Regions from separate parts of the Ottowia massiliensis genome, predicted to be linked through region 1. Evidence: riboswitches for the same ligand, from Rfam matches in the RefSeq annotation. Region 1 holds a riboswitch; each other region holds the start of a gene.
The links. Region 1 has a riboswitch for cobalamin ahead of C1720_RS10040 (ribonucleoside-diphosphate reductase subunit alpha). Riboswitches for the same ligand answer to the same signal wherever they lie in the genome.

Region 2: linked by a shared signal. The riboswitch ahead of C1720_RS00975 (TonB-dependent receptor domain-containing protein) and the one ahead of C1720_RS10040 (ribonucleoside-diphosphate reductase subunit alpha) in region 1 are both predicted to bind cobalamin.
Region 3: linked by a shared signal. The riboswitch ahead of C1720_RS04960 (pseudoazurin) and the one ahead of C1720_RS10040 (ribonucleoside-diphosphate reductase subunit alpha) in region 1 are both predicted to bind cobalamin.

The regions. Positions count from the first base shown of each region.
Region 1 is NZ_LT964854.1:2,243,898-2,248,022, reverse strand. It holds gene fabZ (3-hydroxyacyl-ACP dehydratase FabZ) at 1-415, shown strand, start outside; gene lpxA (acyl-ACP--UDP-N-acetylglucosamine O-acyltransferase) at 460-1,251, shown strand; cobalamin riboswitch at 1,317-1,510, shown strand; gene C1720_RS10040 (ribonucleoside-diphosphate reductase subunit alpha) at 1,929-4,125, shown strand, end outside.
Region 2 is NZ_LT964854.1:248,194-252,318, reverse strand. It holds gene C1720_RS00985 (protein-L-isoaspartate O-methyltransferase family protein) at 1-360, shown strand, start outside; gene C1720_RS00980 (glycosyltransferase) at 414-1,415, shown strand; cobalamin riboswitch at 1,807-2,103, shown strand; gene C1720_RS00975 (TonB-dependent receptor domain-containing protein) at 2,198-4,057, shown strand; gene C1720_RS00970 (cobyrinic acid a,c-diamide synthase CobB) at 4,054-4,125, shown strand, end outside.
Region 3 is NZ_LT964854.1:1,090,645-1,094,769, reverse strand. It holds gene C1720_RS04965 (polysaccharide deacetylase family protein) at 1-765, shown strand, start outside; cobalamin riboswitch at 1,069-1,385, shown strand; gene C1720_RS04960 (pseudoazurin) at 1,584-2,129, shown strand; gene C1720_RS04955 (chaperone modulator CbpM) at 2,378-2,695, opposite strand; gene C1720_RS04950 (DnaJ C-terminal domain-containing protein) at 2,710-3,714, opposite strand; gene C1720_RS04945 (EamA family transporter) at 3,907-4,125, opposite strand, start outside.

The sequences.
Region 1 (4,125 bases):
GCTGCCGCACCGCTATCCGTTCCTGCTGGTTGACCGCATTCTTGATGTCGATCTTGAAAACAAGTCCCTGCGCGCGCTCAAGAACGTCACCATCAACGAACCCTTTTTCACCGGCCACTTTCCTTCGCGTCCCGTGATGCCAGGCGTGCTCATGGTCGAAGCCCTGGCGCAGGCCTCGGCGCTGCTGGGCTTCATGGTCGAAGGCATTTCGCTGGATGACGACACGCTTTTCTACTTTGTGGGCGCGGATGGCGTGCGCTTCAAGCGTCCCGTTGAACCGGGCGACCAGCTCACCTTGCACACCACATTTGACCGCGTTCGCGGCGGCATCTACAAATTCCATTGCAAAGCCATCGTGGGCGACGAGCTGGTTGTGGAAGCCTCCATCATGTGCACCATGCGCCGCGTGCGCTGAACCTCTTTTTTCCGGCCTTTTCACGCCTTTGCCAAGCGCGCGCCGTGGCAGCCATTCATCCCACCGCCCTCATTGACCCTGCGGCTGAGCTGGCGGCAGATGTCGCCGTCGGCCCCTATGCCGTCATTGGCCCCCATGTGCGCATTGGCGCGGGCAGCCGCATTGGCGCGCACTGCGTCATTGAAGGCCGCACCAGCATCGGCCCCGGCAACCGCATCTTCCAGTTCGCCAGCATTGGCGCAGCGCCGCAAGACAAGAAATACGCAGGCGAACCCACCCGTCTGGAGATCGGCGCGGGCAACACCATCCGCGAGTTCGTCACCATCAACACCGGCACCGTGCAAGACGCCGGCGTCACCCGCCTGGGCGATGACAACTGGATCATGGCCTACGTCCACATCGCCCACGACTGCCAGCTTGGCAGCCACACCATCCTGGCCAACGCCGTCCAGCTCGCGGGCCACGTGCATATTGGCGATTGGGCCGTCATCGGCGGCATCACCGGCGTGCATCAGTACGTGCGTGTGGGCGCGCACGCCATGGCGGGTTTTCAAACCCGTCTCTCGCAAGACCTGCCGCCCTTCATCACCGCATCCGGCAATCCCGCCGCCGCCCAGGGCATCAACGTCGAGGGCCTGCGCCGCCGGGGCTTCTCGCCAGAGCGCATCGCTGTCATCAAGCACATGTACCGCCTGATCTACCGCCAGGGCCTGCCGCTGGATGCCGCCCGGCAGGCCATCCAGGCGCAGTCCGCCAGCGGTGATGCCGATATGGCCGCAGACGCCCGCCTCATGCTCGGCTTTCTCGCCAATGCCAGCCGTGGCATCGTGCGCTGAAGCCGCCGCGCGGCGCTTTCGCCCGTGCCACAATCCGCGCCGCTCGCCAGCCATCTTCCAGACGGCTGGCGTTCTGCCTGACAGGTGCTCCACGGCCATGCCACGGAGTTAAACGGGAAGCAGGTAAACCAAGCCTGCGCTGCCCCCGCAACGGTCAGCGGATCAGCAACGCTGCCAAGAACCCGTTCAATGCCTGTCCGTGAGAGAACCCGGCCGTCGAACCGCCCTGAAAGCCACCGGCCCTTTTTGCTATTGATTCAATAGTATGAGGTCCCGTAAGAATGTGCGATAAAGGCGTTTTCATGGCCCTGAATTTGCTCTCAAAAGCGAAGTAAAACGCGCCAGCTCCGGGCCGCGCCCGGCTTGCGTCTTCGCGCTCACGGACAGGTGGTGAACAGGTTCTGAAGCCCGCGCGCGCCATGCGCAAAGGCGGTCACTGCCCCCTTCATGGGGCGGGAAGGCCCGGCGGCCTTGCGCCAGCGCCCTCATGAAGGGGCATCTGGCAATCCGCAAGCCCGGATACCGGCCTGCCTGGCATGGCTGTCGGCGGCTGCGGGTGTGCGGCGGGCCGGACGGGTTTCGCTCCTGGCCCAACGCGCCTGCTTTGGCCCCAACCCTGTCCGCGCCAGCTCTGCCTTGCCCCGGCTTTGTGCAAATCCATTCACGGGGAGAGCGCATTGCTCAAAACCATCATCAAGCGCGACGGGCGCGAAGAACCCTTCATACCCGCCAAAGTCAACAGCTGGTCCATCTGGGCCAGCGAGCAGCTGGGCGAGCGGGTGGACTGGTCCTCCGTCGTCATGGAGGCGATGAGCCACTTTGGCGACAAAACCACCAGCCAGGACCTGCAAAGGCAGCTCATCAAAATCTGCGTGCAGAAAAAAAGCTGGCCCTACAGCCTCATGGCCGGGCGGCTTTACGCTGCTGTCACGCGCAAGGAAATCTACGGCAGCAGCACGCACATGCCCACCATTCGCGCCGTGCAGCAAAAACTGGCCGCAGCGGGCCTGATGCGCGAGCTGGACTACAGCGAAGACGAATACGCGCAAATCGAAAAATTCATCGATCACGCGCGCGATTTTGAATATGCCTATTCACAAATCCTGCAATTGCGCAAGAAATACGCGCTCATGAACCGCGTCACGCGGCAGGAATATGAATCGCCCCAGTTCATCTACATGCGCATGGCCATGGCGCTGGCTGAAGACGAGCCGCGCGAAGAGCGCCTCAAGCACATCGTCAATTGGTACAACCATTTTTCATACAACCGCATCAACGCCCCCAGCCCCAATTACATCAACCTGGGCACGCGGCTCAATGGCTACGCTTCCTGCTGCGTTTACAAGGCAGGCGACAGCCTGCATTCGCTGGCCATTGGCGACCATATTGCGTATGAAATGACGGGCATGAGCGCCGGCATCGGCGGCATGATTTCCACGCGCACGCTGGGCGATCCGGTGCGCGGCGGCGTCATTTCGCACCAGGGCAAACTGCCGTATTACCGCGCGCTGGCTTTTGCCACCAAAGCCAACCAGCAGGCCGGGCGCGGCGGCGCCTGCACCAGCTACTACTCGGCGTTTGACCCTGAAAACACCACCATCGCCCTGCTGCAAAACCCCATGTCCACCGAAGACAAGAAAATCCGGGAGCTGCATTTCGGCGTCATGTACAACCGCCTTTTCACCAAAAAAGCGGCGCGCAATGAAGAGGTTTTTCTCTTTACCGAATATTCGGCGCCTGATTTGTGGCACGCCATGTTTTCGGGCGACCAGGACCATTTCGAGGCGCTTTATGAAGCCTACGAGAAAAATCCCGATTTCCCAAAAAAAACCATCAGCGCCCGTGATTTCGTCGTGCTCGCCCGCCAGCAGGCTTATGAATGCGGCACGCATTATGAATTGTGGATCGACGAAGCCAACCGCCACACGCCTTTCAAAGACCCCATTCACAGCAGCAACCTCTGCAATGAAATCGCGCTGCCCACCAAAGAATACTGGCGCATGACCGACCTTTATTCGGACGAAGACAAACCCGAATCCGGCGAAATCGCCATCTGCGCGCTCTCCGCGCTGGTCGTCTGCAATATCCACAGCGACGAGCAATATGCCTCCGCCGCCTATTACGCGCTGAAAATGATCGACAAATGCATCGACATGTCCGACTACCCCTTTGCGCATGTGGCGATGACGGCCAAGGCGCGCCGCAGCGCCGGCGTGGGCATGATGGGCGTGGCCACCGAGCTGGCGCGCAAAAACCTGAAATACACCACGCAAGCGGGGCGCGATCACTGCCACTGGCTGGCCGAGCGGCACTATTACTTTGCGCTCAAGGCCAGCCTGCAACTGGCCCGCGAAAAAGGCAATGCGCCCTGGATGCACAAAACCCGCTGGCCCGAAGGCTGGCTGCCGATTGATACCTACAAGAAAACCGTGGATGAAATTGCAGCTCCCCGCTACAGCTACGACTGGGAGGCGCTGCGCCGGCAAATCGTGGCGCAGGGCGGCATCCGCCATTCGGTTCTCGTGGCGCACATGCCCACCGAATCCAGCTCCAAGGCCGCTGGCGTGCCCAACAGCATTTATCCCATACGCGAAATCACGCTGAAAAAATCGGACAACAGCAACGTGATTGACTGGGTCGCCACCGATTCCGATTTGCTGAAAGACCGCTACGAGCTGGCGTGGAATATCCCCACGCTGGACATGATCAAAATCTACGCCATTTTCCAGAAATTCACCGACCAGGGCATCAGCGCCGATTTCTGGCGCGACCGCGCCAGCGACCCCGTGGTTTACACCGACGAAATCATGGAAGAGCACCTGGCCATGTGCCGCTACGGCATGAAAGGCCGCTATTACCAGAATTCGCTCACCA
Region 2 (4,125 bases), 2.0 Mb from region 1:
GCCGCCAGCGTGTTCACCATTGAAATCGACAACGCCATTGCCGCCTTCGCCCAGGCCAATTTGCAACGCGCGGGCGCAGGCAACGTGCAAGTGCTGGCAGGCGACGCCGCGCAGACCGCGCCGCTGCCGCAAGGGCCGTTTGACGCCATCGTGCTCTCCGGCTCCGTGGCGCGCGCGCCGCAGCACCTGATTGCGCAGCTGGCGCCCGGCGGGCGGCTGCTGGCCATCACAGGCGACGAACCCGTGATGCGCGCCACCCTCGTGCAACTGCAAGGCGAAGGCGTGCGCCTGACCCAGCCGTGGGACTGCGACGCGCCGCGCCTGATGAACTTTGCGGACACGCCCGTCTTTCACTTCTGACGCTGCTCCCCTAACGCCGCTCCCGTGCTGCCCCTTCAGCCACCGGCCTGCCTGTGAAAATCCTCCACATCCTGCTCACCGAAACCCCCCTGCCGCCCTTGCGTTACGGCGGCACCGAGCGCGTGATGTGGGCGCTTTCGCTGGGCCAGCAGGCGCTGGGGCACGAAGCGCGCTTTCTGGTGCGCGCCAACCCGGCCGGCCACCCCGCCGCCCAGGTGTTTGACGCCGCCCGCCCGCTGGAGGCGCAGATTGAAGGCTGGGCCGATGTGCTGCACTTTCACTGGCCTTATGACAACGCGCGCGGCCTGGTGCGCACGCCTTACGTCTGCACCGAGCACGCCAACCGGTCAAGCCGCCAGCCTTACCCCATCAACACCATCTTCCTGTCGCAAAAGCACGCGCGCATTCACGGCGCGCAGTGCCACGTGTACAACGGCCTGCACTGGCCCGATTACGGCGAGCCGAACCTGAATGCGCCGCCGCCCGCCGCGCGCTACGCGCACTATCTGGCCAAGGCCGCCAACCGCAACAAAAACCTGCAAGGCGCCGTGCGCATCGCCCGCCGCGCCGCGCTGCCTCTGCACGTAATGGGCGGGCGGCGCTGGAGCCTCAAATCCAACTTCTACTTTTACGCCGGGCGCGATCTGCGCTTTCACGGCATGGCCGGCGGCGAGCACAAGCTGGAACTCATCCGCCGCTCCAGCGCGCTGCTTTTTCCCGTGCTCTGGCACGAGCCATTTGGCCTGGCCATCATCGAAAGCCTGTACCTGGGCTGCCCCGTCATCGCCACGCCTTACGGCTCTTTGCCCGAGCTGGTGAGCGAAGAAACCGGCTTTCTGTCTGACAGCGAAAGCGCCCTGGCCCAGGCCCTGGCCGGTGCGGGCCGCTTTGACCGCCGCGCCTGCCATGAAAGCGTCAAGCGCCGCTTCAGCCATCTGGCCATGGCCCGCGCCTACCAGCAGTGCTATGAGCGCGTGCTGGCGGGCGAAGCCCTCAATCCGGCGCCGCCCGTGGCGCAAGGGCTGGAGCCTGTGCCCCGGCGGCTGCGGGCGTGAGAGCTTGCGCCCACGGACAGCGTGCCAACAGGCTCCGAAAGACGGCGCCCTTCACGCCAGGCCCATGAACATGCCATCGCGCTGCCGCAGGCAAAAGGAAAGCAGCAAGAAGCAGCCAGCTCCCGCCCAGTCCGTTCACAACCTGCATGAGAAGGCGAGACCAAGCGCGAAAAAGGAAGAAGGAAAGGGCAGAATTTGCTTCCAAATTTGGAGCGTGATGTCCTAGTGGAACCTGCGCAAGAGCCGTTTTTCAACCCTTCAGATTTGCTCCTGTTTTCAATGCACCCTGCGGCTTTGCCAAAGCAATGGATGGAGCGCTTTCCACGCGGGCCGGCCCTTGCCGCCCTGCTTTTCAGGGTAATCCGCAGCAACGTTTTCCTTGAACAGCTTCTTACAATCTGACGCTGTTGGTGCCTGCGCTGCCGTTCTGGCGGCGCGGTTCAACGGGAAGCAGGAAGGCCCCGGAACTTCGTTTCCAAAGCCCAACCTGCGCTGCCCCCGCAACGGTAAGCGGCATGCGGCGCGGCCAGAACCTGTTCAGGGTTTTGATCGCGCTGCAGCTTCGTTCCCACCCTCGCCACGGCCTTGGCGTGCCTGCTTTGCTTGCAGGCGGCGCGCCTGCAAGCCGGAAGGCCGGGCGCGAAGGCAAGCCGCCAGCCCGGATCCCGGCCAACAACAGGTGGCCCGCGCGCGGCGCAACAGCGCTGCCGCGCGCGGGCCGTGATTGCCCTTCATGCTGGCGGGGAAGCCAGCCGGGGCTGTTTCTCAAGCTGTTTTTCCTCATGACTTCTCGCCTTTATCCGCCTGCGCGCGCTTCGGCGCTGGCCGCTGCCTGCCTGCTGGCCGCCGCCCCCGCTGTTGCCGCTGCCGCTGGCGGCCACGATGAACGCTCTTCTTCCTCTTCTTCCACCTTGCCTGACGTGGCGGTGACCACCACCCGCAGCACGCAGCCGCTCACCGACGTGCTGGCCGATTTCACGCTGATTGACGAGCGGCAGATTGCCCAAAGCGGCGCGGCCACCGTGGCCGACATGCTGGCGCGCCAGCCGGGGCTGGAGATGACGCGCAACGGCGGCCCGGGCACGGCCACTTCCGTGATGATGCGCGGCGCCGAGAGCCGCTTTATCGCCGTGTATGTGGACGGCGTGCGCATGGACTTGCAAATTGGCGGCGCGCCGTGGGAGGCGCTGCCGCTGGCGCAGGTGGAGCGCATTGAAATCGTGCGCGGCCCGGCGGCGGCCGTGTATGGCTCTGACGCCATTGCGGGCGCAGTGCAAATCTTCACCCGGCGCGCCGCGCGCGAGGGTTTTGCGCCCTACGCTGGCGTGGGCGCGGGCAGCCGGGGGCTGTGGAAGGCCGATGCGGGCTTTGCCGTCAAAAACGGCGCGGCCGATTACGCGCTGGGCGCGTCGCACGAGCAGGCCAAGGGCTACAGCGTGCGCACCGGCGGCAACCCCGACCGCGACGGCTGGCGCAACACCAACGCCAGCGCCAGCGCGGGCTATCAGCTGAGTGACCAGCACCGCCTGCAAGCCAGCGCCTTGTGGGGTCGCATGAAGGCGCAGTACGACGACTTCACTTCCAGCCCCGCCAGCTGGGCCGATGACTGGGGCGACAACCGTGTGCAAACGCTCGCTGGCACCTGGGCCGCCCAGTGGAGCCGCGCCTGGCGCACCACCGCCACCCTCAGCCACGCGGGCCAGCGCTATGAAACGCGGCCATCGCCCTACCTGAACAAAACGCGCCAGCGCACCGCCCAGCTGCACAGCGAATGGCGCGAAGGTCCGCACCTGGCCGCCGCCACGCTGGAGCGCCGCCATGACCATCTGGAAAACGACCCCATCGTCCGCAGCCGCCACCAGACCTCGCTCAATTTCATCTACGGCTTCAGCCACGGCCCGCACACCCTGCAAGCCAATTTGCGGCGCGAAGACGACAGCGACTTTGGCGGCCACACCGGCGGCAGCCTGGCCTACGGCTGGCGCTTTGCGCCCGAATGGCGCGTGAGCGCCGCCGCCGGGCGCGCCCTGCGCATGCCCACGCTCTACCAGCGCTTCAGCCAATACGGGCAGGCGGGCCTCAAGCCTGAAACGGGCCGCAACGTGGAGCTGGGCCTGCACTGGGCGCGCCAGGGCAGCCAGATTGACCTGACCGTGTATCGCAACCGCGTGCGCAACCTCATCGTCTTTGGCGCGGCAGGCCCTTGCGCCGCCAGCTTTGGCTGCTACCACAGTATCGGCCGCGCGCAATACGAAGGCGTGGCCTTGAGCGGCACGCACCGCATTGCATCCGTGCGCCTGACGGCCTCCATTGACGTGCAGCGCCCCAAAGACCTGGACAGCGACAAGCTCCTGCCCCGCCGCTCGCGCCGCATTGCCAAACTGGCCGCCGACACGCGCATCGGCCTGTGGGATGTGGGCGCCGAATGGCAGGCCCACTCGCGCCGCTTTGACGACCGCGCCAACCGCAACGCCATGGCGGGCTACGGCCTGCTCAACCTCTACGCCAGCGCCACCTTCGCGCGGCAATGGACGCTGCTGGCGCGCATCGACAACGCCACCAACACCCGCTACGAAACCGCGCGCGGCTACCCGCAGCCCGCCCGCAGCTTCTACGTGGGCCTGCGCTGGGCCATGCCGTGAGCGCCAAAGCCGCCGCCCTGCTCGTGAGCGCTCCCTCATCCGGGCAGGGCAAAACCACCGTCACCGCC
Region 3 (4,125 bases), 1.2 Mb from region 1:
GAGCTGCCCTTCAACGTGGACGACCAGCGCGACCTCGCCAAGGAATCCATGTACGAATACGGCTCGCGCGCCGGCGTGTGGCGGCTGCTGCGCATCTTCGACCGCTGCCAGGTGCCCGCCACCTTCTTTGCCGCCGCCGTGGCGCTGGAGCGCAACCCCGAAGTCGCCCGCAAGCTCAACGAACGCGGCGACGAAGTCGTCGGCCACGGCTACCGCTGGATTGACCACTACGAATACTCGCGCGAAGAAGAAAAAGCCCTCATCAACCTGGCGATGGACTCGTTCCAGAAAACCCTGGGCCGCCAGCCCAGCGGCTGGTACTGCCGGGAAATGTCCGTCAACACCCGCGAGCTGCTCGTGGAAGACGGGCGCTTTCTCTACGACTCCGACTACTACGGCGACGACCTGCCGCACTGGACCTTCATCAACGGCAAATCCCACCTCATCGTGCCCTACTCGCTGGTCACCAACGACTGCCGCTACATCATGGGCACCGGCTTTGCCGCCGCCTCCGACTTCGTGGAAATGGCCTCGCGCACGCTTGACCAGCTGCTCGACGACGGCGACGACTGCGGCCGCATGATGTCCATCGGCCTGCACCCGCGCATCACCGGCAACCCCGCCCGCGCCAACGGCCTGGCCGAATTCATCCGCTACGCGCAGTCCAAGAAAGACGCCGTCTTCATGCGCCGCGACGCCATCGCCCGCAAATTCATCGAACAAGTGCCCCGCCCCGCCACCCCGGCCGACCGGCCCAACCGCTGAGCCGCCCCCGCCACCAAAGCCTGCCCTCTCCCGGCAGGCTTTTTTTGTGCCTGTCACGGCCGTCAGCGCAACAGGCGGCGGAAAGAGAAACGTCAATTTGCTTCTGAATCCATAGCGTGATGTCCTAGTGGAAAGAGCGCAAACGCTGTTTTCTACCCCTTTAATTTGCTTCTTTTTCTGAAGCGAATACCGCCGCGCAGGCGCTGGCGCCGCCTGGCGGCGGGCCGCGCTGCGCCACAATCGCCCCCGGCCGCCGCCTTGCTCCCATGCGCCATCGCATGCGAAAAGGGCGGCGGCCAGCTTGACAGGTGCCCCAAGGCTGCTTTCTTGCGGTCAAAGGGTTAAACGGGAAGCAGGTGCGCGTCTTCAGGCCATGCCGCAACGGCATGCGCCCGGGCCGCAAAGCCTGCGCTGCCCCCGCAACGGTCAGCGGAAACCAAACCCCGACAGCCAGCGCGCCCCTCGCGCGCGGCAGCCACTGCGCTTCTTGCCCTGAGCTATTCAGGGCTGGCGCGGGAAGGCCGGGGCCTCGCAGCAAGCCAGGCGCGCTTTCGCCAGAAGCCGCGCGCCGCCTGCGGCGGTCCGCAAGCCCGGATACCGGCCTGCCCTCAAGCCTTTCCGTCGGCGGCTGCGGGCGTGCGGCTGGCCGGCCAAGGCCCATGCACCTGCCATGCCGCAAGGCGCGCGCCGTTTGCCGCGCCGCCGTCCCGCATGACTTTCGCGCTGCCCGGCCCTGACCGCGCTTTTGCTCCCGCCTGCGCTGCCTTTTGGCAACCCACGCCGCTCGCGGGAGAAGCGGGCGGCCAGGAGATCAGCGCATGTTCCACGCTTTACCCCCGGCCTTTGTGGCGCAGTCCGCCCGTGGCCTCATCCACAGTCATTCCCGCCGCCATTTCCATCGCCGTTCGCGCTGGCTTTTCAACGCTTTCGCGCTCCTCGCGCTGGCCTGCGCCGCGCACGCGCCCGCGCCCGCCTGGGCCAAAACATGGGAGGTGAAGATGCTCAACCGCAACGCCACCGGCCCCATGCCCTTCGAGCCGGACTATCTGCACATCGCCCCTGGCGACAAGGTGAAATTTCTCGCTGTTCACAACGGTCACAACGCTGCCTCCATTCCCGGCATGGCTCCCGAAGGCGCGCCGTCCTTCACGGGCAAGATCAACGAGGAAATCGAGGTGGCCTTCGAGCAGCCGGGCCTCTACGGCGTGCGCTGCATGCCGCACTACACCATGGGCATGGTCATGCTCATCCGCGTGGGCGACGGCCCCGGCCCGCAGCAAATGCAGATTCCGCCCGAAGTGCCCGCCGCCGCGCAAAAGCGCTTCCACGAAATTGCCGCCCGCGCCCAGCAGGCTGGCAAGTGAGCCGCGCGCGGGTGAAGAAGAGCAGCAGGCGGCAGTGAAAAAGGGGGGCACGGAAATGGCCGGAAGGCCAGCACCGTATTTGCTCCCAAATCCATAGCTTGAGGTCACGATGGAGACTGCGCCATGCGGTATTTTTGCCCCTCTGAATTTGCTCCTGTTTTTGCGCTGAAAGTTCCGCCCCGCCTTTCAGCCGCCCACGCTGGCTGCGGCTTGGGAAAAGGGTTGAGGCCCAAGGCGGGGCGGCCGCTTTATCCGGCCTGCGGCAGCAGGCGGCGCAGGCGGGCCACTTCTTCCATCAGGTCGGCGGCAAGCGCTGCCAGCTGGGGGTCGGCGTCAAAGGCGCGCTCCAGGTGGGCGATGCGGCGCGCGCGGGTGAGGGCGGCGCTGGCAAAGCGCCAGGTGGCAGCGCTGTCGCCGCTCACCGGCTCCAGCACGCCGGCCTGCACGCGGGCGCTGACCCATTCGAGCGTCATCTGGCAGCCGCCGGCCAGGGTTTGCGGGTCGAGCGCGTCATCGGTCATCAACTGGGCGGCGCTGGCAAGGGTGTCGTCAAAAAGGGTTTGCATGCGTGTTCTCTCCTTCAGGCTCGGCGCGGATTGAAGTCAGGGTAGGCGTCGCGCAAGGCGGCCCAGGCGGCTTTTTGCGGCTCGGTCACGGCGCTGGGCACCGCCACTTGCAGCTCCAGATACAGATCGCCCGGCGCAGTGGCTGACGGGATGCCCCGGCCTTTGAGGCGCAGTTTGCGCCCGTGGCCGCTGCCTTCGGGCACGGTGACGGCGATGGCCTTGCCGTCGGGCGTGGTGATTTCGATGCTGCCGCCCAGCGCCGCTTCCCACGGGGCCACGCGCACTTTCAGCGTGACGTCGCGGCCTTGCACTTGCCAGCGTTCATCGGGGCGCAGGCGCACTTCCAGAAACAGGTCGCCCGCTTCGCCGCCGCCCAGGCCCGGGTGGCCTTGCCCGGACAGGCGGATGAGCTGGCCTTCTTTCACGCCTTGCGGAATCTTCACGCGCAGCGTGCGGTCAGCGGCTTCAAGTTCGCCTTTTTCGTTCACGCGGCTGCCGCGCAGGGTGATGTGGCGTTCGGCGCCGTGGTAGGCGTCGGCCAGGTCCAGCTCGATGCGGGCGTGTTCGTCGCGCCCTTTTTGCGGGCCGGATGCACGGGCAGCCCGCGCCTGGCGCGCCTGGCCGAACATCTGCTCGAAAAAGTCGCTGAACTGGCCTGCGTCTTCACCGGTGTAGCCTGAAAAATCGCCTGTGAAGTGGTGAAAGCCGCCCGCGCCGCCTTCCGCGCCGAAACCTGAACCAAAGCCCGCGTTCCAGCCGGGCGGCGGGCGCACGTCGTCGCCGGAGCGCGCGCCTGCGGCCCAGGCTTGCGCGCCCACGCTGTCATAAATCTTGCGTTTTTCGGCATCGCCGAGCACGGTGTTGGCCTCGTTTACTTCGGCCATGCGGGCGGCGGCGTCTGGCTCTTTGCTCACGTCGGGGTGGTATTTGCGGGCCAGGCGGCGGTAGGCTTTTTTGATGTCGTCCTGGCTGGCGCTTTTGTCCACGCCCAGGATCTGGTAGTAGTCCTTGAATTGCATGGCTTTCTACATGGAGTTGGGAAAAGGGGTTTCAACGCGAAAGGCCCTGCGGGAAAACGGGCCTGATTGTCGTGTGCGCGGCAAGCCCCGCCTGCCCGTGAGACCCGCGCCTGGATTCAGCATCAAATGGGCCGTTTGCGCCCGTGCAGACTGGACTTGCAGCTATGGTTTCAATAGTGGGCGGAAGGCGCTTCAGCGCCGCATCAGCACGGCCAGCAAGGCGGCGGAAAGAATCATGGCGCCGCCTGCCAGCGTGCCCGTGGCAAGGGCAGCGGCGCCCAGCGCCACGGACGAGACGCTGGCGAACACCACTTCAGCCAGCATGATGAGCGAGGCCGTTTGCGCGGGCAGGTGCGCCGTGCCGTATTGCAGGGCCATGTTGCCCGTGAGCAGCGCCGCCGTCAGGCCCAG